DNA from 3 places in the Allobosea sp. 05T439 genome. Region 2 is predicted to be linked to each of the others. Evidence: predicted binding sites of a transcription regulator. Region 2 holds the regulator's gene; each other region holds the start of a gene.
The links. Region 2 encodes PhoB, which activates phosphate uptake and scavenging genes when phosphate is short. Its sites were predicted from a motif close to TGTCATNNANCTGTCAT; they were not measured.
Positions count from the first base shown of each region.

Region 1: a site for PhoB is predicted at 4,755-4,771, ahead of AC1DIO_RS14810 (alpha-D-ribose 1-methylphosphonate 5-triphosphate diphosphatase). Genes of this name have one in related genera too.
Region 3: a site for PhoB is predicted at 3,750-3,766, ahead of phnC (phosphonate ABC transporter ATP-binding protein). Genes of this name have one in related genera too.

Region 1 covers NZ_JBFTKP010000011.1:41,666-49,136, forward strand. Annotated here, with positions in the region: gene AC1DIO_RS14790 (ABC transporter ATP-binding protein) at 1-175, opposite strand, end outside; gene AC1DIO_RS14795 (ABC transporter substrate-binding protein) at 276-1,469, opposite strand; gene AC1DIO_RS14800 (GntR family transcriptional regulator) at 1,604-2,296, shown strand; gene uxuA (mannonate dehydratase) at 2,350-3,546, shown strand; gene AC1DIO_RS14810 (alpha-D-ribose 1-methylphosphonate 5-triphosphate diphosphatase) at 3,565-4,707, opposite strand; gene AC1DIO_RS14815 (ANTAR domain-containing response regulator) at 4,929-5,513, opposite strand; gene AC1DIO_RS14820 (HupE/UreJ family protein) at 5,553-6,131, opposite strand; gene ureG (urease accessory protein UreG) at 6,143-6,775, opposite strand; gene AC1DIO_RS14830 (urease accessory protein UreF) at 6,772-7,449, opposite strand; gene ureE (urease accessory protein UreE) at 7,456-7,471, opposite strand, start outside.
Region 2 covers NZ_JBFTKP010000008.1:130,417-137,887, reverse strand. Annotated here, with positions in the region: gene AC1DIO_RS11790 (ATP-binding protein) at 1-52, shown strand, start outside; gene pstS (phosphate ABC transporter substrate-binding protein PstS) at 153-1,178, shown strand; gene pstC (phosphate ABC transporter permease subunit PstC) at 1,274-2,245, shown strand; gene pstA (phosphate ABC transporter permease PstA) at 2,259-3,146, shown strand; gene pstB (phosphate ABC transporter ATP-binding protein PstB) at 3,191-3,991, shown strand; gene phoU (phosphate signaling complex protein PhoU) at 4,040-4,759, shown strand; gene phoB (phosphate regulon transcriptional regulator PhoB) at 4,793-5,491, shown strand; gene AC1DIO_RS11755 (YnfA family protein) at 5,557-5,931, opposite strand; gene AC1DIO_RS11750 (TIGR03862 family flavoprotein) at 6,006-7,223, shown strand; gene greA (transcription elongation factor GreA) at 7,233-7,471, opposite strand, start outside.
Region 3 covers NZ_JBFTKP010000001.1:104,463-111,933, reverse strand. Annotated here, with positions in the region: gene phnE (phosphonate ABC transporter, permease protein PhnE) at 11-865, opposite strand; gene phnE (phosphonate ABC transporter, permease protein PhnE) at 862-1,743, opposite strand; gene phnD (phosphonate ABC transporter substrate-binding protein) at 1,836-2,753, opposite strand; gene phnC (phosphonate ABC transporter ATP-binding protein) at 2,825-3,643, opposite strand; gene AC1DIO_RS00440 (ImuA family protein) at 3,869-4,696, shown strand; gene AC1DIO_RS00435 (Y-family DNA polymerase) at 4,716-6,185, shown strand; gene AC1DIO_RS00430 (error-prone DNA polymerase) at 6,182-7,471, shown strand, end outside.

The DNA.
Region 1 (7,471 bases), on a different contig from region 2:
GGCCCGCGATCAGGTTCAGCGTCGTCGACTTGCCGCAGCCCGACGGACCGAGAAGCGCGATGAACTCGCCCTTCTTGATCGTCAGCGACACGTCCTTGACGGCGTTGTGAGTGCCGAAGTCGCGGCTCAGATTGTCGAGCCGCAGCTCGCGGAAGTTCGCAGCGTGAATCGTCATTTAGGTCACGTCTTTGGAAAGCGGCTGATGGGTTCTGTCAGGAAATGTGACGGCGAAGCGAGCCGGCCGGAACCGGCTCACTGTCGTTAGCGGGGTTCGTTCACTTGCGCTTGGCGCCGCCGACTTCCTCGTCCCAGCGGCGGAAGGCGAGCACCATCTGGTCGGGGTCGAGCGGCGTCTCGAGCGGCGCCTCGGCGATGAGCTTCTCGTATTCGGGGCGGCCGTATTCCTTGATCGCCGCCTGGCTGTCGGCGGGCGCCATGTCGAGCGTCACGCCCTTCACCGCCGGGCCCGGATAGAAATAGCCCTCGTCATAGGTGTAGGCCTGCTGCTCCTTGGTGAGCAGGAAGTTCATCAGGTCGAGCAGCACCGCGAGCTTCTCGTCCGAGACGCCCTTCGGGATGCACATGTAGTGCGCGTCGGTGACCCAATGGAATCCCTTGAGCGCGCCGACCTTGGCTTCCTTGGGCACGACGCCGAGCACGCGCGGGTTAATGTCCCAGCCCGTGGTCGTGACGGTCATGTCGCGGGAGCCTTCGCCGAGCTCCTTCATCACCGCACCCGTGCCGGCCGGGTAGTACTCGACGTTCTCGCCCAGCGCCTTGAGATAGGCCCAGGTCTTGTCCCAGCCCTTGACCGGGTCCTTCGGGTTCGAATCCCCGAGGATATAGGGCAGGCCCATGATCCAGGTCCGGCCGGGGCCCGAATTGGCGGGGCGCGCGTAGAAGAAGCGGTTCTTGTTCTCGCGGGTATAGGCGAGCAGCTCCTCCGCCGTCGTCGGCACCTTCTTGACCTTGTCAGGCATGTATTCGAGCAGCGGCCCGGACGGATAATAGGTCACCACGACGCCCTGGCCGCTCGCGAGGCCCTGCATCTTGGCGGCACCTTCGAGATAGATCTCGTCGAGCTTCGGCAGCGAGCCTGCAAGCTGCGGCAGCAGCGGCGTCCAGAGCTTCTGGTCGACACCGGCGGAGAGCGCATCGGTCCCGGTCAGCACCATGTCGATATCGACGCGGTTCGCTTCCTGCTGCGCCTTCAGCTTGCCCGGAAGCTCCGGCGCAGGCGCCTTGGTAAAGGTGATGCGCGAGACCAGATTCGGCTTGGCCTTGCGGTAATTCTCAATGGCCTTCTGCGTCAGCGCCAGATTGCCGGCGACATCGACGACGGAAAGCGCGACCGGCGAGGTCGGCAGTTTGAGCTGCTGCGCGAAGGCGCCCGGCGCATAGGCCGCGGCACCGGCGAGACCTGCGACGCCGCCGAGAAATGTGCGCCGATTGATGCTGTCCTGGACCATGACTTCTCCCTTCGGTACGGATTTACCGCTTTTGGATTCTTAGACACCTTTCGGCATCAGCCTCGGCGAAGTTCACATTGACGCCGCCTCGGATTGCCCGGTATCCTAGTATACTAGTGGACCAGAGCTTGGCAATGGGCAGCGCAGCGGCACGACAAAGCACAGACCAGATTCACCGCGCCTTGCGGGACGACGTCCTCAACGCGGTGCTCCTGCCGGGCGAGGCGATGTCGGAAGCGCGGATGGCCGTCCAGTTCGGGGTCAGCCGCACGCCCGTGCGCGAGGCCTTCAAGCGACTGGTCGACGAAGGTTTCCTGGTGGTCGTGCCGCAGGTCGGCACCTTCGTCGCGCCGATCGATCTGGCGGCAGTCTATGACAGCCAGTTCGTGCGCGAAACCTTGGAATGCCGCACTGTCACGCTGGCTGCGCAGCGGATCGACGATGCCGGGCGCGCCGCACTGGAACGGCTGATCACCCAGCAGGAACAAGCGCTCGCAGTGGGCGATCGCGTCAATTTCTTCCGTGCTGACGAGGCCTTCCATGCCGAGCTCTCGCGGCTATCGGGACACCCCTCGGTCTGGGGCCTGATCGAAGGCGTCAAGGCGCAGCTTGACCGCGTGCGCTGCCTGTCGCTCGAGGCCGCGTCCTGGCCCGGCATGATCATGGACCAGCATCGCGAGATCGCCGCGAGGGTCAGCGCCGGCGACGTGCTCGGCGCCGAGACGGCAATGCGGGCGCATCTGCGCACGGTGTTCGACGCCATCGAGGCGATCGCACGCAATCATGTTGACGCCTTCGTCGCCAACACCCCGATCCGCAAGGCCTGAGCCGGCCGCATTCTCTGCATCACGACAAGAAACGACAAGGAAGGAACGCGACGATGGAACAAACTTGGCGCTGGTTCGGGCCGGACGATGTGGTGACGCTCGCCCAGGCACGGCAGGCGGGCGCGCAAGGCATCGTCAACGCGCTGCATCAGATTCCCTATGGCGTCGTCTGGAGCGTCGAGGAGATCGAGGCGCGCAAGGCGATCATCGAAAAGGACAAGAGCCTCGGCCTGCGCTGGTCCGTGGTCGAGAGCCTGCCGATCCATGAAAGCGTCAAGATCGGCGAAGGCGATCTCGAGCCGATCTTCGTCAACTACCGCCAGTCGCTGCGCAATCTCGCCGCCTGCGGCATCGAGGTGGTCTGCTACAACTTCATGCCGGTTCTCGACTGGACCCGGACCGAACTCGCCTGCCCCCTGCCCGGCGGCGGCACGGCGCTGCGCTTCAACCTGCATGAATATGTCGCCTTCGACCATTTCATGCTGGAGCGACCTGGCGCCGCCGACGGCCACTCTGCCGAGGTGATGGACCGGGCCAAGGCCTGGTTCGAGCGCTCGACCGAGGCCGATCGCGCCCGTCTGCTCGCCAATATCATGGCCGGGCTGCCCGGCGCCTATGATCGCTATGACGTGCCCGGCCTGAAGCGCATGCTCGCGCGCTATCATGAGATGAGCCATGACGGGTTGCGCGCCAATCTGAAGCGGTTCCTCGAGGCGGTGATCCCGACTGCGGAAGAGGTCGGGATTCGCATGTGCATTCACCCCGACGATCCGCCGCGCCCACTCTTCGGCCTGCCGCGCATCTGCTKGGACGAGAGCGACATCGCCTTCATACTCAGTGCGGTCGATACCCCGTCCAATGGCCTGACGCTGTGCTCGGGCTCGCTGGGGGCCAACCCAGGGAACGACGTGCCCGGAATCGCCCGGCGCTTCGCCGACCGGATCTGGTTCGCGCATCTGCGCAATGTCGCCAAGGATCCGGACGGCTCCTTCATGGAGGCAGAGCATCTCGGCGGCGACACCGACATGGTGGCGCTGGTCGATGTGCTGATGGTCGAGGAGCAGCGCCGCAAGGCCGCCGGCTGGCGCCATTGGCGCATCCCGATGCGGCCCGATCACGGCCATGAACTGCTCGACGATATCGGCAAGGGCAGCTTCCCGGGCTATCCGGCCGTCGGCCGCCTGCGCGGCCTCGCGGAGCTGCGCGGCGTGATGGCCACCCTGACCAGCCTGCGCGGCTACGACGCCTGATCAGGCCAGGGACGCTACTTAGGCCAGAAGACGCTGATCGGCGAGCTGCACCAGCTTGCCGCCAGCAATCGTCGCAACGACGCGCGGCTGCGGCGCATCCTCGACGATGATCAGATCCGCCCGCCTGCCCGGCGCAATGACGCCGCGATCGGCCAGGCCAAGGGCTTCCGCCGGGGCCTCGGAAACCAGCCTCCAGGCCTCGGGAAAGCTCGCCGTGCCGTTGCGCGCCAGCATGAAGGGCGCCAGCAGCAGCGCCGGATAATAGTAATCCGACGCCAGAATGGTGCAGAGCCGCTTGCCGACCATATCCTCGGCGGCCGGGCAGCCGGTATGCGAACCGCCGCGTACGACATTGGGCGCGCCGAACACCGTCGCCTCGTCATGCGCGACCGCCTCGCGCGCCGTCGCCTCATCCATCGGGAACTCCGCCACGGTCACGCCGAGCGAGCGATACCAACGCCGCATGTCCGGGCTCATGTCGTCATGCGAGAGCGTCGGAATGCCGGCGGCCAGCGAGGCCTTCGCCAGCCGCGCMACCGATTCCGGCACGTCGTCGCCGCGGTCATGGGCGTTCTGCGCCAGGGCCATGAAGTCGGCATGTGAGAGGCCGGTGCGCTCGACCATCTTGGCGACCTTGTCCGGCCGGGTCGTCTCCTTGAGGATGCCGCCGGTATGGTCGTTGAAGGCCAGCACTCCGACGCGCCCCGCCTGCAGCCACTCGATAATCTCGGCCTCGGCATCGAGGTTGAAGGTCTCGTGGCGCAAATGAAATCGGGTATCGGCCCCAAGTTCCGGCCCGAGCCGTGCAATCGCCTCGACCAGGCGCCGCGCATTACCGGCTCCGCGCAGGCCGGGTTCCCAGGACCAGGTGACGCCGTGGAAGGCCGTGGTGATACCGCAGCTCAGCATGGCGCGATCGGCATCGCGCAGAGCGAGATCGATATCGAACGACACGCGCGGTCGCGGCATGATGTGCCGCTCGAAGGCATCACCATGACAATCGACCATGCCCGGCAGGACGAGCAGGCCGGTGGCGTCCAGGCGCAAGGCGCCGGCAGGAGGAGACGCATCGAGCGCAGCGATGGACGATCCATCGGTGACGAGATCGGCACGGGTGAGCGCGGCGGTCAGAACTGTTCCGCCCGTGATATGAAGTGACACGCCCGCCTCCGCCGCAGCCCCTGGGAGGGCGCGCTTGACGGGTCAGCATGACGGCAGAATGACAAGCGGGCCGGTCAGGATGGCGTCCGGCCTTGTTCAACGCACCGAGACCGGCGACAACGTCATCGACCGGGCGGCCTTCCGCAAAGCCGGCATCGTCCACTGCGATCAGCAAGCGGCGGCATCGGCGAGGCGCAGGACGGTGACGCTCCGGCCCAGGATCATTTCAAGACCTCGGTCGCGGTGATGATGGAACGGGCGATGTCGACCAGCTTGCGCTTCTCGTTCATCGCGGTGCGGCGCATCAGGGCATAGGCCTCCGCTTCGGGGAGCCCCTTGAGGCGCATGACGATCCCCTTGGCATGATCGATCAGCGCGCGGTCGTCGCGCTGCGACCGCACCTCGTCCAGCCCCTCGCGCAGCTTCGAGGCAGCGTCGAAGCGACTGATGCAGGCCTGGAGGATCGGCTTGAGCGCCGCCCGGTTCAGCCCGTCGACGGCATAGACCGCGACCCCTGCCTCGACGGCCGCCTCGATCAAGGCCGGATCCGGCGGCTCGACGAACAGGGTGACCGGCCGCTTCGGGCGCTGGCTGACCAAAAATGCCTCAGCCAGCGCATGATGGTCGGGGCTCGCGAGATCGATCACGACTACATCGGGGTCATGTGACTCAACGCTAGTGACTTGCCCGTTTGTCGCACCGATTTGGACGAGATCGGTAAAGCCCGCCTCGCGCAAGCCCTCGTCGAGAATGGCAGCCCGGACCGGGTTGGCGTCGACGATCAGAATTTTCAACGCAGGTGTCATGAGCCACGACGCCTAACGCAGTGAGGATAAGGCCCGTCCTCAGCCCGACAGGATTGCGACACCTGCCAGAATGAAACCACCACCGGCGATGCGGGCAAGCTGCGGCATCCGCACCGCAAGCTGGCCCGCAAGAAGCAAGCCTACTCCATGCAGGGCAGATGTCGCGATCACAAAGCCGATCGCATAGCTCACACCGCTGGCATCCTCCGGCATCTCGGCGCCATGGGCAAAGCCGTGGAAGATCGCGAAGATCCCGCAGGCAAGGGCGCCGGCAGCGAGCGGCGGCGCGAGATTGAGTGCGATGGCAAGCCCGAGGATGACGATGGAAAAGGCGATACCGACCTCCGCGCCTGGAAGCGGTCCGCCGGACATCGCCCAGAGCCCGGCCAGCGCCATGGCCGAAACGAAGGTGATGGGGTAGGCGATGCGCGCCCTGCCACCGACGAGCCCGGCCCAGAGGCCGACCGCGATCATCGCCAGCGCATGATCCAACCCGGTGAGCGGATGCTGCAGCCCGTGAACGAGACCATCTACGGAGCCCACTCCGGTATGGGCAAGGGCGGGTGCCGCCATCATCGTCACGAGCGACGCCAGGGCGCCCGTCAACCGCGTCAGCATGTTCGCCTCCTCTATCCCGGGGCGATCGCCTTCAGGCCGCCCACGGTCTCGATGAAATCCACCACCGCATCGACGCCCTCGCCCTCCCGCGTATTGGTGAAGACGAAGGGTCGCTTGCCCCGCATGGTTCTTGAGTCCCGGTCCATCACAGCAAGATCCGCGCCAACATGCGGAGCGAGATCGGTCTTGTTGATGACGAGCAGGTCCGAGCGGGTGATGCCCGGGCCGCCCTTGCGCGGGATCTTCTCGCCGGCTGCGACATCGATCACGTAGATCGTCAGATCGGCGAGTTCGGGCGAGAAGGTCGCCGCCAGATTATCTCCGCCGGACTCGATCAGGATCAGGTCGAGCGCGGGAAATTTGCCGCGCATTTCCTCGACCGCGGCGAGGTTGATCGAACAATCCTCGCGAATGGCGGTATGCGGGCAGCCGCCGGTCTCGACGCCCATGATGCGCTCCTCCGGCAGCGCTCCTGCAACGGTCAGGAGACGCGCATCCTCCTTGGTGTAGATGTCATTGGTGATGGCGCAGAGATCGTAACGATCGCGCATGCGCTTGCAGAGCACCTCCATCAGGGCGGTCTTGCCGGAACCGACCGGGCCGCCGATGCCGACGCGCAAGGGGCCGTGGGGAGAGCGGATCATGAGCGGAACAGCCTCGAATACTGGGTTTCGTGGCGCAGGGACGCAAGGTCCGAGCGCAGCGCGCAGCCGCCGAGATCGGCGAGCGTCGCGGTTTCCGCGCGCGTGGCAGCCGCATGCAAGGACGGCACCAGCCCAGCCGTGATCCTCTGCCCGTCGGTCTGGCCGATGATGCCGAGCCTGACCGAGGCCGAAACCAGATTGGCGACGAAGGCGAGGCTGTAGGCTTCCAGCGCCGGGCGCAGCGGCAGGTCATGGCCGCTGGCGGCGGACGCGACCGCGACGGGATAGGCGACGTCGCCCTCCCAGGCAGCGCGGAGCCGATCAAATGCCGCGCAGGGCCAGGCGGCGCGAACGGCCGCGACGAACGCATTGCCCTGCGTCACCGTTTCCAGCCTCCGCTCCGCGGAGTTCGCCAGCGCCAGGGCCAGCTCCGCCACCTCGCTCAGCGCCGCGCCGTCCTCAGCCCCGAGGGCGTTGTAGGCGCACGTGAACAGGACGAGGTCGTTATGGAGGGAGCCATGGCCGACGAGCGCCTCGAGCCAATCGCGAAGCGTGTCGGCATTGGTGAGGTCGCCGGCCTCGAAGGCCCATTCCAGCCCATGCGAATAGGCAAAAGCGCCGACCGGGAAGGACGGCGAAAGCCAGACCATCAACCGCAGATGGGCGTGCGACATCAGCCCTCAATGGTCGTGCTTG
Region 2 (7,471 bases):
CTTCAAGGCGATCCTGCCGCGCCTCGGCGCGATGATGCGGAGCCCGTCCTGACCAATGTGACGGCGAACGTGACGGTCTGTCATCTGTCTGTCACATGGAAGGTGTTCTAGCGGGGCTGCTAAAGACTGCGACCCAGACGAGGACTCCTCTAATGCGCAAAATTCTCATTCTCGCGGCTGCGACGATCGGCTTGGCCGGCGTTGCCCAGGCCGCCGACATTACCGGCGCGGGCGCGACCTTCCCTTTCCCGATCTACTCGAAATGGGCTGAAGCTTATAAGAAGGAGACCAATATCGGTCTCAACTATCAGTCGATCGGCTCAGGCGGCGGTATCCGGCAGATCAAGGCCAAGACGGTTGCGTTCGGCGCGACCGATGCCCCGCTCAAGGGCGAGGACCTGACCAAGGACGGCCTGATCCAGTTCCCGACCGTCATGGGTGGCGTCGTTCCGGCCGTCAACATTGCCGGCGTCGAGCCGGGCAAGCTGAAGCTCACCGGCGCGATCATCGCCGACATCTATCAGGGCACCATCAAGAAGTGGAACGATCCCAAGATCGTCGCCATCAATGCCGGCCTGACCCTGCCTGACGCCAACATCAACCCGGTCTATCGTTCGGACGGCTCGGGCACGACCTTCGTCTTCACCGACTATCTCTCGCGCGTTTCGCCGGACTGGAAGTCGAAGATCGGCACCAACACGGCCGTGCAGTGGCCGGTCGGCATCGGCGGCAAGGGCAATGAGGGCGTCTCGGCCTCCGTCAAGCAGGTCGCGAACTCGATCGGCTATGTCGAGTACGCCTATGCCAAGCAGAACAAACTGGCCCATGCGCTGGTCGAGAACGCCGACGGCCAGTTCCCGGCTCCGGACGACAAGTCCTTCCAGGCCGCTGCCGCCAATGCGAACTGGAACGAGGCTCCCGGCTTCGGCATCTCGTTGAACAACCAGAAGGGCGCCCAGGCCTGGCCGATCACCTCCGCCACCTTCCTGCTCGTCCATGCCAAGCCGGAGAAGCCCGAAGAGGTGCAGTCCGCGCTGAAATTCGTCGACTGGGCCTTCAAGAACGGCGACAAGCTCGCGCTCGATCTCGACTACGTGCCGCTCCCGGCCAACGTCAAGGATCAGGTCCGCGCCGCCTGGAAGGGCGCCACCGACCCGGCTGGCAAGCCGATCTTCTGATCCATGCTATGACGCGAGGCGGGTTGTTCCCGCCTCGCGTTCGACTTTGTGAGACCCGTTTCCTCGTGCTTCTTATGCGACCGGAGTAACCACGGATGGCTGCCGTGACAGACCAGATGGCCGCGCCCGGCGCGCCCGCCATTCGCCGCACTCCAAAGGGCACCTTCGACATTGTCTTCCGCAATGCCAGCCGGGCCGCCGCGCTCTTCGTGCTGGTGCTGCTCGCGGGCATCATCGCCTCGATGATCATCGGCGGCTGGCCCGCCTTCCGCGAATTCGGCCTTGGTTTCATCACGTCCAGCGTCTGGGACACCCAGAACGAGCAGTATGGCGCCTGGCCTGCCATCGTAGGCACCTTGTCGACCGCGCTGATCGCGCTGGTCCTTGGCGTGCCGCTCTCGCTCGGCATCGCCGTCTACCTCACCCAGCTCGCGCCGCCCTGGTTCAAGCGCCCGGTCTCGACGACGATCGAGCTGCTCGCCGCCGTGCCCTCGATCATTTACGGCATGTGGGGTCTCTTCGTTTTCGTGCCGCTCTTCGCGGCATATGTGCAGATCCCGGTCTCGAACATCGTCGAAGGCATTCCGCTGGTCGGCACCGTGCTGTATTCGCGCTCGCCCTCGGGGCTCGGCATCCTGACGGCCGGCATCATCCTCGCCTTCATGATCATCCCCTTCATCGCCTCGATCACCCGCGACATGCTGGAGCAGATCCCGTCCGTGCTGCGTGAGAGCGCCTATGGCATCGGCGCCACGACCTGGGAGGTCGTGCGCCATGTGCTGGTGCCGCAGGCCGGCGTCTCGATCATCGGCGCGATCATGCTCGGTCTTGGCCGCGCGCTTGGCGAGACCATGGCGGTGACCTTCGTCGTCGGCAATGCCAACCGGCTTTCGGCCTCGATCATGGACCCCGGCTCGACCATTGCCTCGCGCATCGCCAACGAATTCAACGAGGCGATGGGCCTGCAGCTCAACGCGCTGATCGCGCTCGGCTGCATCCTCTTCTTCGTCACCTTCGTCGTCCTCGTGATCGCGCGTATCCTTGTCGCGCGCGTCAAGTCCTTCTGAGCGGAGCCTGGCCATGAACAGCGCCGTCACCCCGCCCGCAACGACGCCTCATCAGGTCTGGGGCCGCGTCCGCCCCGCGCGCCGCACCGCGGATCGGGCGATGAAGATCATCGCCACCAGCTTCACCCTTCTCGCCATCTTCGTGCTGTTCTGGATTCTCGGCATGCTGCTCGTGAAGGGGATCGGCGGGCTCTCCGTCGCGACCTTCACCCAGGTGACGCCCGGTCCCGGCAGCGAGGGGGGCGGCCTTGCCAACGCCATTGTCGGCTCGATCGTGCTGACCTTCCTCGGCATCGCCGTGGCGACGCCGGTGGGCGTGCTCGCCGGCACCTACCTTGCCGAATACGGCAAGGGCTCCAAGCTCGCGGACCTGATCCGTTTCATCAACGACATCCTGCTCTCGGCGCCGTCGATCCTGATCGGCCTCTTCGTCTACGTCATCCTGGTCGAGCCATTCCGCGGCTATTCCGGCTGGGCCGGCGGCGTGGCGCTGGGCATCATCGCGATCCCGGTGATCGTGCGCACCACCGAGGACATGCTGCGCCTCGTGCCGAGCTCGTTGCGTGAAGCCGGTGCTGCGCTCGGCGCCCCGCCTTCGGTCGTCATCACCAGCGTGACCTGGCGGGCGGCGAAATCCGGCATGGTCACCGGTATCCTGCTGGCCCTGGCGCGCATCGCCGGCGAGACGGCGCCGCTGATCTTCACTGCGCTGAACAACAATTTCTGGTTCTCGCCCAGCCTCGTCGGCGGCGTCTCCAACCTGCCGGTGACGATCTACCAGTTCGCCTCCGCCCCCTATGAGAACTGGCAGCAACTCGCCTGGGCCGGTTCGCTGATCATCACCGTCTCGATCCTGTGCCTCTCGCTTATCGCCCGCCGTATCGTGCGGGGCGGCAAATGAACGGCCTTAAACCCTCGTCGCGTTCGATCTGAAGGAACAAGTCGATGCTTTCGACGCTGGAACTGAGCCCGCAAGCGCTTGATGCCGAGGCCCCCGTCCGGATCGCGGTCAAGAACCTCGATTTCTACTACGGCGAGCACAAGGCGCTGAAGAACATCAATCTCGACTTCCGGGACCGCCATGTCACGGCCCTGATCGGACCGTCGGGCTGCGGCAAGTCGACCCTGCTGCGCATTTTCAACCGGATCTACTCGCTTTATCCCGAGCAGCGCGCCACCGGCGAGATCCTGCTCGACGGCCGCAACGTCATCAGCAACGATATCGATGTGAACGAGCTGCGCTCGCGCGTCGGCATGGTGTTCCAGAAGCCGACGCCCTTCCCGATGTCGATCTACGACAATGTCGCATTCGGCATCCGCCTCTACGAGAAGCCACCGAAATCCGAGCTCGATGACCGCGTCGAGGGTGCGCTGCGCCGTTCCGCGCTCTGGGACGAGGTCAAGGACAAGCTGAAGACCTCCGGCATGGGCCTGTCCGGCGGCCAGCAGCAGCGCCTCTGCATTGCGCGGACCATTGCCCAGAAGCCGGAAGTCATCCTGTTCGACGAGCCGACCTCGGCGCTCGATCCGATCTCGACCGGCAAGATCGAGGACCTGCTCGAGCAGCTCAAGACCGACTTCACCATCGTCATCGTCACCCACAACATGCAGCAGGCGGCGCGTATCTCGCAGTACACCGCCTTCATGTATCTCGGTGAGGTGATCGAATTCGACGCCACCAACACCATCTTCATGAACCCGCACAAGAAGCAGACGCAGGACTACGTCACCGGCCGCTTCGGCTGAACCGGCGCCCAGCCTTCCAACTGCTTTGCCGACAAAGGATACGCCGCGATGACTGATCACATCGTCCGCTCATATGATGCCGATCTCGAGGGGATCCGCCGCAGCCTGGCCGAGATGGGGGGCATGTCGGAGCGCATGCTCGGCGATTCGACAGTCGCCCTGGTGCGCCGCGACACCGGGCTGGCACAGAAGGTCATCAGCGCCGACCAGCGCCTCGACAATCTGCAGCGCGAGGTAGAGGAGAAGGCGGTGCTCACCATCGCCCGGCGCCAGCCGCTCGCCAACGACCTGCGCGAGCTGATCTCCGCCATCCGCATCGCCGCCGATATCGAGCGTGTCGGCGATCTCGCCAAGAATATCGCCAAGCGCGCGGTCGCCATCTCCGGCCAGTTCCAGCCGCCGTCGCGCGCGGTCGTCGGCCTCGAGCATATGAGCCGCCTGGTTCAGGCCCAGCTCAAGGACGTGCTCGACGCTTACGCCGTCAGCAACGAGCAGAAGGCCATGGAGGTCTGGCGCCGCGACGATGAGATCGACGCGCTCTATACCTCGCTCTTCCGCGAGCTGCTCACCTATATGATGGAAGACCCGCGCAACATCACCTTCTGCACGCATCTCCTGTTCTGCGCCAAGAATGTCGAGCGCATCGGCGACCACACCACCAACATCGCCGAGACGATCCACTATCTCGTCACGGGCGAAGCCTTGGACGCAGCCCGCCCGAAGCTCGACACGACCAATATCCTTCTGGACGCCGCCACCGGTKAGTGACCGGCGCCCGACACCTTTGGGACCGAGTGAGACATGCCTGCACGCATCCTGATCGTTGAGGACGAAGAGCCGCTGACCCTGTTGCTGCGCTACAATCTCGAAGCCGAGGGCTTCGAGGTCGACAGCGTCGCGCGTGGCGACGATGCCGAGCTGCATCTGCGCGATCATACGCCGGACCTCGTGCTGCTCGACTGGATGCTGCCGGGCCTTTCCGGCATCGAGCTCTGCCGGAGGCTGCGGACCCGTCGCGATACCGAGCGGGTGCCGATCATCATGCTCACCGCCCGCGGCGAGGAAACCGAGCGTGTGCGCGGCCTCGCCACCGGGGCCGACGACTATGTCGTCAAGCCGTTCTCGCTGCCCGAGCTGATCGCCCGCATCCAGGCGTTGCTACGCCGCGCCAAGCCGGGTCATGTCGCCGGCCTGTTGGCCGCCGGCGATCTCGAACTCGACCGCACCACCCGCCGTGTCCGCCGCTCAGGCAGCGAGCTGCATCTCGGCCCGACCGAGTTCCGCCTGCTCGAATTCCTGATGCAGGCGCCGGGGCGGGTCTATTCCCGGGCCCAGCTGCTCGACGCGGTCTGGGGCCGCGACGTCTATATCGACGAGCGCACCGTCGACGTCCATGTCGGCCGGCTGCGCAAGGCGATCACTCCTGACAACGCCAAGGACCCGCTGCGGACCGTGCGCGGTGCCGGCTATGCCTTCGACGAGACCTTTGCGCGGAGCTGAGACTTGGATCATCGGGGACTTGGATCATCGGGCCGGATATCGAATCCGCCCGACGATCTAACCGTCTATGGTTGCATCGGCCTTCCCGAAAACCGCAATCCACCTTTCGGGCCGATACCCTCGCGCGGCCCTGCGATAATAATCGCCGCGCCGGCGAGGCAGATCAGCCCACCGATAATGTCCCAGCGGTCGGGGCGAAAGCCTTCCACGGCCCAGAGCCAGGCGAGCGAACTGACGATGTAGACGCCGCCATAGGCGGCATAGGCCCGTCCGGCGGCTTCGCTCTCCGCCAGCGTCAGCAGCCAGGCGAACAGGGCGAGCGAAAACAGTCCGGGTACGAGCCACCAGATGGGCTTGTCGAGCCGGAGCCAGCCCCAGAACGCGAAACAGCCGGCGATTTCGAGAATGGCTGCGCCGAAATAGGCGGCGATGGTCGGCATGGTTCGTCCCTGTCGATGGCCTTCGGGGCGGGATTACCCTTGACCGCAGGGCGCGCTGACGGCAAGCCGGACCGATGCCCACACATCACGTCGCCATTATTGGAGCAGGGCCCTCCGGGCTGATCGCGGCCGAGCGCCTTGCGGCAGCCGGGGACACCGTCACGATCTACGATCGCATGCCCTCGCCGGCCCGCAAATTCCTGCTGGCCGGGCGCGGCGGATTGAACCTTACCCATTCCGAACCGCTCGACAGGTTCCTGCCCCGCTATCGCGATGCGCAAGCCTGGCTGGAGCCGGCCATTCGCGCCTTCCCGCCACAATCCCTGCGCGACTGGGCCGATGCGCTCGGGCAGGACACGTTCGTCGGCAGCAGCGGCCGCGTCTTCCCGCGCGCCATGAAGGCCTCGCCCCTGCTGAGGGCATGGCTGCGCCGGCTCGATGGTCTCGGCGTCGCCTTCGCGCCTGGGCAGCGCTGGACCGGCTGGAGCGAAGCGGGAGCTCTGACGTTCCGGAGCCGCGATGGCGCCGATGTCGAGGCGCGGCCCGACGCGACGCTGCTCGCGCTCGGCGGTGCGAGCTGGCCACGGCTGGGTTCGGATGGTGGCTGGGCACCCTTGTTGGCGGCGCGCGGCGTTGCGATCGCGCCGCTGCGCCCGGCCAATGGCGGTTTCACGGTCGATTGGTCCCAGACCATGCGAGAGCGTTTTGCCGGAGTACCGTTGAAGCGCATCGTCCTGAGCTTCGGCGGCCAATCCGTGCCCGGCGAGGCGATGATCGATGCGACGGGTCTGGAAGGCGGCGCGGTCTATGCACTCTCTGCCCCGATTCGCGAGACGATCCTGCGCGAGGGCAGGGCGGTCATCACCATCGATCTGCGGCCCGATCACGAGGCGGCACTGCTGGTCCAGCGCCTCGCGCATCGTCGCAAGGGCGTGACGCTGAGCAATCATCTGCGCAAGGCTGCAGGTCTTGCTCCATCCGCGATTGCGCTGCTGCGCGAAGCGGCGAAGGGGCCACTCCCCGAAGACGCGGAGAGGCTGGCCGCACTGATCAAGGCCGCGCCTCTGGTGCTCACCGGTCTCAGACCGATCGAGCGGGCGATCTCCACCGCCGGTGGCGTCGCCGCGGCCGAGGTCGAGGAAGGCTTCATGCTGAAACGCTTGCCCGGTACCTTTGTCGCAGGCGAGATGCTGGATTGGGAGGCGCCGACCGGCGGCTATCTGCTGCAGGCCTGTTTCGCGACCGGAGTCGCAGCTGCAGCAGGGATTCAGGCCTGGCTCGCGGATAGCTGAACGATCGCCTCAGGAGATCGCGATGATCTCGACCGCCTCAGTGCCGATGCTGACGCTCTCGCCAATGCCCTTGCCCATCAGCGCGCTCGCCAACGGCGCGACATAGGGCAGCGTTCCGTGTGCCGGATCGGCCTCGTCCTCGCCGACCAGCCGCCAGTTCTGCTCGCGCCCATCGGCCCGGCGGATCGTCACTGTCGAGCCGAAGCGGACGATGTCGTGCCTTTCCTGCGCAGGGGCCAGCTTGGCGC
Region 3 (7,471 bases), on a different contig from region 2:
AGCCAGTCCGTCAGATGGCCCTTTTGCCGATGATAGCGAAGCGCAGCTTGCTGGACAGGAAGTCGATCGCGGTCACGGCGGCAAGCACGAGCAGGATCAGGAACGAGACCTGTTGCCATTCCAGGGTGCGGATGGTCTCGGCGAGATAGAGGCCGATGCCGCCGGCGCCGACAATGCCGATGATGGTCGAGGAGCGGGTGTTCGACTCGATATAGTAGAGCACCTGGCTGGCGATGACCGGCAACACCTGCGGGATCAGGCCGAAGCGGATCTCGTGGAGCTTGCCGCCGCCGGAGGAGGTCACGCCCTCGACGGGCTTGCGGTCGGCGGATTCGATCGCTTCCGAATAGAGCTTGCCGAAGGCGCCGAGATCGCTGGTCATGATTGCGAGCATGCCGGCGAAGGGGCCGAGGCCTACGACATTGACCCAGATCAGGGCCCAGATCAGGGCATCGACGCCGCGCACGGTGTCGAGCGAGCGGCGCGCCAGGAAATGGATGACGCGGTTGGCGACGACGTTCTTGGCTGCGAGGAAGCCGAGCGGGAAGGCGAGGATCGCGGCGAGGATGGTGCCGAGAAAGGCGATGGCGATGGTCTCGAACAGCGCTTTCACGAAGATCACGGCGCGGGCCGCAGAGCCGGGATCCGGCGGCAGCATCAGCACGACGAATGTGCCGAGATTGCCGATGCCGGTGATGATCTTCCAGAACGAGACTTCCAGTGTGGTCAGGCCATAGAGGAAGAGGCCGAGCAGGGCGGCAACGACCGCGATGGTGGTCAGGCGTGTCTTCAGCGAGCCGTCGATGGCGCCTTGATGGCGACGGACGAGATCGGCGCGCTCGGTGGCGTTGAGGGCGAGGCTCATGAGCGGTGCTCCAGGCTGAGCAGGGCGTGGCGCAGACGCTCGGTGCCGTAGTCGATCAGCATGACGGTGACGATGATCAGCAGCAGGATGGCGCTGACATCGGTGAAGTAGAATTTGCGGATGGCCTCGATCAGATCCTGGCCAATGCCACCGGCCCCGACGAAGCCCATGATCGAGGCGCCGCGGACATTGATCTCGAAACGCAGCAGCGCGTAGCTGGCGAAATTGGAGAGCACCTGCGGGACGACGGCGAAGCGGATCGTCTGCCACCAGCCCGCGCCCGTCGCGGTGAGGCCGTCGACCGGCTTCATGTCGATGTTCTCGACCACCTCGGAGAAGAGCTTGCCCATTGCGCCCATGGTGTGGATCGCGATGGCGAGCACGCCCGGCAGCGGGCCGAGGCCGAAGGCGATGACGAAGATCAGCGCGAAGACGATCTCCGGCACGGTGCGGCAGAATTCGAGGAATCGGCGGGTGGCCCAGCGCAGCCAGCCGGCACGGCCGAGATTGGCGGCGGCGGAAAAGCAGAGCAGGAAGCCGCCGACGGCGCCCAGCACGGTGCCGACATAGGCAATCAACAGGGTTTGCCAGAGCAGTTTCAGCCAGCCGTTCAGGCCCCAGTACCATTCCTTGAGATCGGCACCGAGCGTGGCGAGGTGCAGGGTCGGCAGGGTCTCGAGGATGTATTTCGGGAAACGCCAGGCGTTTGCGGCGAATTTCGCGAGATCGACCTCCGAGCCGATCGCGGAGAGGGTGACGCAGGCGATGAAGATGGCGGCGCCGAGCAGGGCCTGGCGGCGCTTTGCGCCCATCTCGCGCCGATAGAGATCGGCATGGCCGCGAATGGTGGGGTCGTTGCGATCGATCGTCAGGGGCATGTTGGTTCCGTCGCGGGGTTCGCCAGTCGCGGCGGGACGCCACTCCGTCATGGCCGGGACAAACCTGGCCATGACGGTCGGCGGGTAAGCGCTTACGAAGACTTCTTCTTGCGGAGCGCGTCGACGAACTTGTTCAGTTCGATGATCGGGTCGTAGGCCTTGTTGTCGACCGCGACGAGCGGGCCCTGCTTGCCTTCATAGATCTTGTCGAAGGCGACCTTGTCCTTGGTGGCGAGGTTGAGGACGGCGTCGCGGATCGAGGCCTTGAGCGGCTCCGGCAGGTCGGAAAGATAGGCCATCGGCGAGTTCACGATCTGCTCGGACTTGTAGATGATCCGGAAATCGTCGGCCTTGACCATGTTCTTGCGGGCCATGCGCTGCAGGTTGGATTCCTGCTCGTCGTTCCACCAGTTGGCGGCGATGTCGACGGTGCCCTGGCCGAGCGCGATGACCGCGTTCTCGTGGCTGCCGGTATAGACGACCTTGCCGAAGAAGGTCTCGGGCTCGATCTTCATGCCGTCGAGCACGAAGCGCGGCACATTGTTGCCAGAGGTGGAATTGGGATCGACGAGGCCGAGATTCTTGCCCTTCAGGTCCTCGACCTTCTGATAGGGCGAGTCCTTCTTCACGTAGAAGACGGAGTGGTAGCCCTTGGTGCCGTCGAGATTGGTCTCGATCGCGAAGGCATCGACCTTGGCGCCGGTCATGCGGGCGCGGGCGAAGGAGGCGGGGCCGTACATGCCGATATGGATGTTGCCGGCGCGCTGGCCTTCGATGATCGCGGCATAGTCGTTGGCGATGCGCAGCGTCACCTTGGTGCCGAGTTCCTTCGCGAGGTAGTTGACGAAGGGGGTGTAGCGCTCGACGACGCCAGACGCGTTCTCGGACGGGATGATGGCGAAGATCAGCTCCGGATACTTGGCTTTCCAGTCCTGCGCGAAGGCGGGAGCGGCGAGCGTCGCGGCCAGGCCGGCGGCGGCGAGCGTGAGGGTATGACGACGGGTTAGCATGGTTTGCTCCTGTTGAAGGCTGTTGGCGGTCTTTTCAGGTGTGAGCGGTCCTGGCCGGGCTTGAACCCGGCTCAGGCCGCGGTCTGCTTGGCGCGCTTGGCTTCGGCGATGGCGATGGCATCGAGCGCGTCGAGCGCCTCGGCGCCGGCATCCTTGGCCTCGATGCCGTAAAGTTCGGCCGCGATCTCGCGGGTCAGCGCCTGCGGCACGTCGTCGAACACGACCTTGCCTGCGGCCATGCCGATCAGTCGGTCGCAATATTTCGCCGCGATATCGAGATCATGCAGATTGCAGATCACGGTGATGCCGTCCTCGCGATTAATGCGGAAGAGCGCATCCATCACGACCTGGGTGTTGCGCGGATCGAGCGAAGCGATCGGCTCGTCGGCGAGAATGACCTTCGGCTCCTGGACCAGGGCGCGGGCGATCGCGACGCGCTGCTGCTGGCCGCCCGAGAGGGTCTCGGCGCGCTGGGCCAGAAGATGGCCCATGTCGAGACGCTCGAGTGCGGCGATGGCGCGGATCTTGTCGTCCGGCGAGAAGCTCTTCACCAGCGTCAGGAAGGCCGAGCGGTGATTGAGCCGGCCAAGCAGGACATTGGTCAGCACGTCGAGGCGGCCGACGAGATTGAACTGCTGGAAGATCATCGCGGTGTCGCGACGCCAGGCGCGCAGTTCGGCGCCCTTCAATGCGGTGACATCGCGCTCGTCGCTGATCAGGCGGCCGGAACTCGGCTCCGCCAAGCGGTTGATCATGCGCAGCAGGGTCGACTTGCCGGCGCCGGAGCGGCCGATGACGCCGACCATTTCGCCCTTCGGGATCGACAGCGAGACATTGTCCACGGCGGCTTTGCCGCTGAAGCGCTTGGTCAGGCCTTCGATACGCAGCATGAACGGTCTTCCCATCGAGGAGCGAGCATGGCGACATCCGGACATGGGCGAGGCGCAGTCCGGAGCTCATGCTCTCTTGCAGTGCGCAAACCGGTATCGGCGACAGATGACAGGGCCGTGACAGCAGGATCGGGGGCTATGGGGCGGGGCGTCACGGAGGCTGTTGACTCGTCTGAGGCGGCGGAGTCATAAAGAACAAAATAGGAACATTTGGAGTGCCAAGACGTGAGCGATCATGCCGTCGCCGCGCTGCGGCGAAGCATTGCCGGTTTGGAAAGCGTCTCCGTCTCGCTGGGCGGGGAGGCGAGCTTCAGCCTTGGCCACGCGGCGGCCGATGCGGCGCTGGGGCCGCTGCGCCGCCATGCCCTGCACGAGATCGTGGCTGCGGCGCATCAGGCTCCGGCGGCGACGGGCTTCGTCGCCGGGCTGATCGCGCGGCTGGAGCGGCGGCCGGTCGTCTGGCTGCGGCAGGATTCCGCCGGCGCGGAAGGGGGCGAACTCTATGCGCCGGGGCTTGCAGCGTTCGGGCTCGATCCCGACCGGGTGCTTGCGGTGCGGGGGCGCGATCCGCTTGCCGTGCTGAAGGCGGCGGGCGACGCCTTTCCGCGCGGCAATGACCCGCGCTCGGGTATCGGCGCGGTGGTGATCGAGCTCGAAGGTGCGCCGGCCTGCCTCGATCTCACGGCCAGCCGGCGTCTCGTCCTGGCGGCGCGGGATGCCGGCGCGACGGCTTTTCTCCTGCGGCTGGGAAGCAGTCCTGCTCCAAGCGCGGCGACGATCCGCTGGTCGGTTTCGGCGGCGCCTTCGGAGGGGCGGATGAGAGCGCATGGGCCGGGCCGGCCGAGTTTTGCGGTCACGGTGCTGCGCAACCGGCATGGGGCGACAGGGCAGTGGGTGATGGAGTGGGACAGTCATGCGTATAGCTTCCGCGAGCCGCTTCCTGTCGCTCTGGTTCCCGCGCCTGCCCATCGACCGGATCAGACGCAGCCAGGGCGCATCCGTTCGGGCAATATCGCAGAGGCCTGGCCCGCAGCCCGGCGGGCCAGCGGATGATCCTGGTCCTCTTGTTGTGGTGGGCAAGGCGAAGGGCGCCTTCCGGCTGACGAGCCTCGATGCCGAAGCCGAACGTCTCGGCCTTCATGCGACCATGGCGCTGGCCGATGCGCGGGCGATGATCCCGCGGCTGGTCGTGGTCGAGGAGGACAGGGCGGCCGATGCGGCCCTGCTCTACGCCGTTGCCGACTGGTGCGACCGCTATACACCGCTGGTCGCGCTCGATGGCGAGGATGGATTGCTGCTCGATATCTCGGGCTGCACCCATCTCTTTGGCGGCGAGGCCGCGCTTGGCCGCGACTGCCTGCTTCGGCTGAAACGACAGGGCTTTACGCTGCGCGCCGCCATTGCCGGGACGGCGCGCGCCGCCTGGGGTGTCGCGCGCTATGGGCGCGGCGGCATCGTGCCGCCGGACGGGGAGAGCGAGGCCCTGTGGCCCTTGCCGACCGCGGCGCTTGGACTGGAGGCGGCACGGCAGCACGGGCTCGCGCGCATGGGCCTCACCCATATCGCCGATCTGGAGACGCGGCCGCGCGCGCCGCTGGCCGCCCGTTTCGGCCGCGACCTGCTCGACAGGCTCGACCAGGCGCTTGGCCGCCTGCCGCAGGCGCTGTCCCCGCGACGACCGCTGCCGGACTGTATGGCGGAGCGGCGTTTTGCCGAGCCGCTGGCGCATGAGGCCGGTATCCGGGCCGCCCTGGCCGGCCTGGAGGAAAGTCTCGCCGGCATGCTGGAAGCGCGGGGCGAAGGCGCAAGACTGTTCGAGGCGAGCTTTTTCCGCAGTGACGGGGCCGTGCGCCGTCTCGGCATCGAGACCGGGATGCCGTTGCGCGATCCGGCTGCGCTCGACCGGCTCTTCGCCCTGAAGCTGGATGCCTTGGCGGACCCGCTCGATCCCGGCTTCGGCTTCGACCTGATCCGGCTCTCGGCCGGTGCGACCGAGCCTTTCGCCGTCGATCAGGGAACGCTCGCCGCCGGGGGGAAGGAGGAGCCCGACGAAGCCGCCGCCGAGCGGGCATTGACGGAGGTCGCCGATGCGATCGCGGCCCGGATCGGCCCGGATCGCGTGCGGCGTTTCCTGGCGCAGGACAGCCATGATCCCGAGCGTGCGGCGCTGGCGGTGCCCGCCCTGCGGCATGGCGAGCTTGTACGGCTCGGCCTTTCCCCAGACTGGCCGGCACCGAGCGCTGCCCCGGAACGGCCCCTGCGGCTGCTGTCGCGGCCTGAGCCGATCGAGGTCCTGGCCGAAATTCCGGACGGACCGCCGACGCGTTTCCGCTGGCGGCGCGTGCTGCATGAGGTCGCCAAGGCGGAGGGGCCGGAGCGGATCGCCGCCGAATGGTGGGCGACGACGGGCAGGATCGCGCCGACCCGCGACTATTTTCGCGTCGAAGAGCCGGGCGGGAGGCGCTTCTGGCTTTATCGCGACGGACTCTATGGCCGCGAGGCCGCGCATCCACCCTGGTTCATGCACGGGCTTTTCGCGTGAGCGGGCTCAATGACAATCGCCTGGTCGAGGCTGCCCCGGGAGGACCAGCCGCGCGCTATGCCGAACTCGCGGTTACCTCCAACTTCTCCTTCCTGCGCGGAGCCTCGAGTCCGGAGGAACTGGTTGGCCGGGCGGCCGAACTCGACCTTGCCGGAATCGGGCTCGCCGACCGCAATTCTCTGGCCGGCGTGGTGCGGGCCCATGCGGCGATGCGCGAGGGGGGTATCGCCACAACGAAGCTGACATTCGCGGTCGGGGTCCGCCTCGTCCTGTCCGATGGCACGCCCGACCTGCTCGCCTATCCCCAGGATCGCGACGCCTATGGCAGGCTCTGCCGCCTGCTGACCCACGGCAAGATGAAGGTCGAGAAGAAGGGCGAATGCATCCTCACGCTCTCCGACCTGCGCGAATTCGCGGAAGGCATGCTGCTGATCCTGATGCCGGACCGGCGGCCGGACAGCGAGATCGCGGCGGCACTCGCGAGCGTTTTCGAATTTGCGCGCGGTCGACTCTGGCTGGGTATCGACATGCCGCATCGCGGCGACGACCGGCGCCGCGCCGATGCATTGGTGCAGCTCGCGACCAGGGCGGGCGTGCCCTGCCTTGCCGTCAACGACGTGCTCTATCATGCGCCCGAGCGGCGGCCCTTGCAGGATGTCGTCAGCTGCATCCGCGAGCATGTCCCGATCGAGCGAGCCGGGCGCATGCTGGAGGCCCATGCCGAGCGCCATCTCAAATCGCCGCGCGAGATGGCCCACCTGTTCCGGCACGCGCCGGAGATGGTGGCGGAGACGGTGCGCTTCCTCGAACGCTGCCGGTTCTCGCTCGACCAGTTGCAATATGAGTATCCGGACGAGCCGGTGCCGCCGGGCAGCACCCCGCAGGAACATCTGGAGCATCTCGCCTGGGAAGGAGCGAACAGGCGCTATCCCGAGGGCATCCCGAGCAAGGTACGCGACCTGCTGCACAAGGAATTCGCACTGATCGCGAAGCTCGATTACGCGCGCTACTTCCTGACGGTCCACGACATCGTGCGCTTCGCCCGTGCACAGGAGCCGCCGATCCTGTGCCAAGGCCGGGGCTCGGCGGCGAATTCGGCGGTCTGCTACTGCCTCTGGGTCACCGCGGTCGACCCGATGGAGGGCAATTCGCTCCTGGCCCGCTTTCTCTCCGAACAGCGCAAGGAGCCGCCCGATATCGATGTCGACTTCGAGCATGAGCGGCGCGAGGAGGTGATGCAGTATATCTATGAGCGCTATGGCCGGCTGCGCGCCGGCATCTGCGCG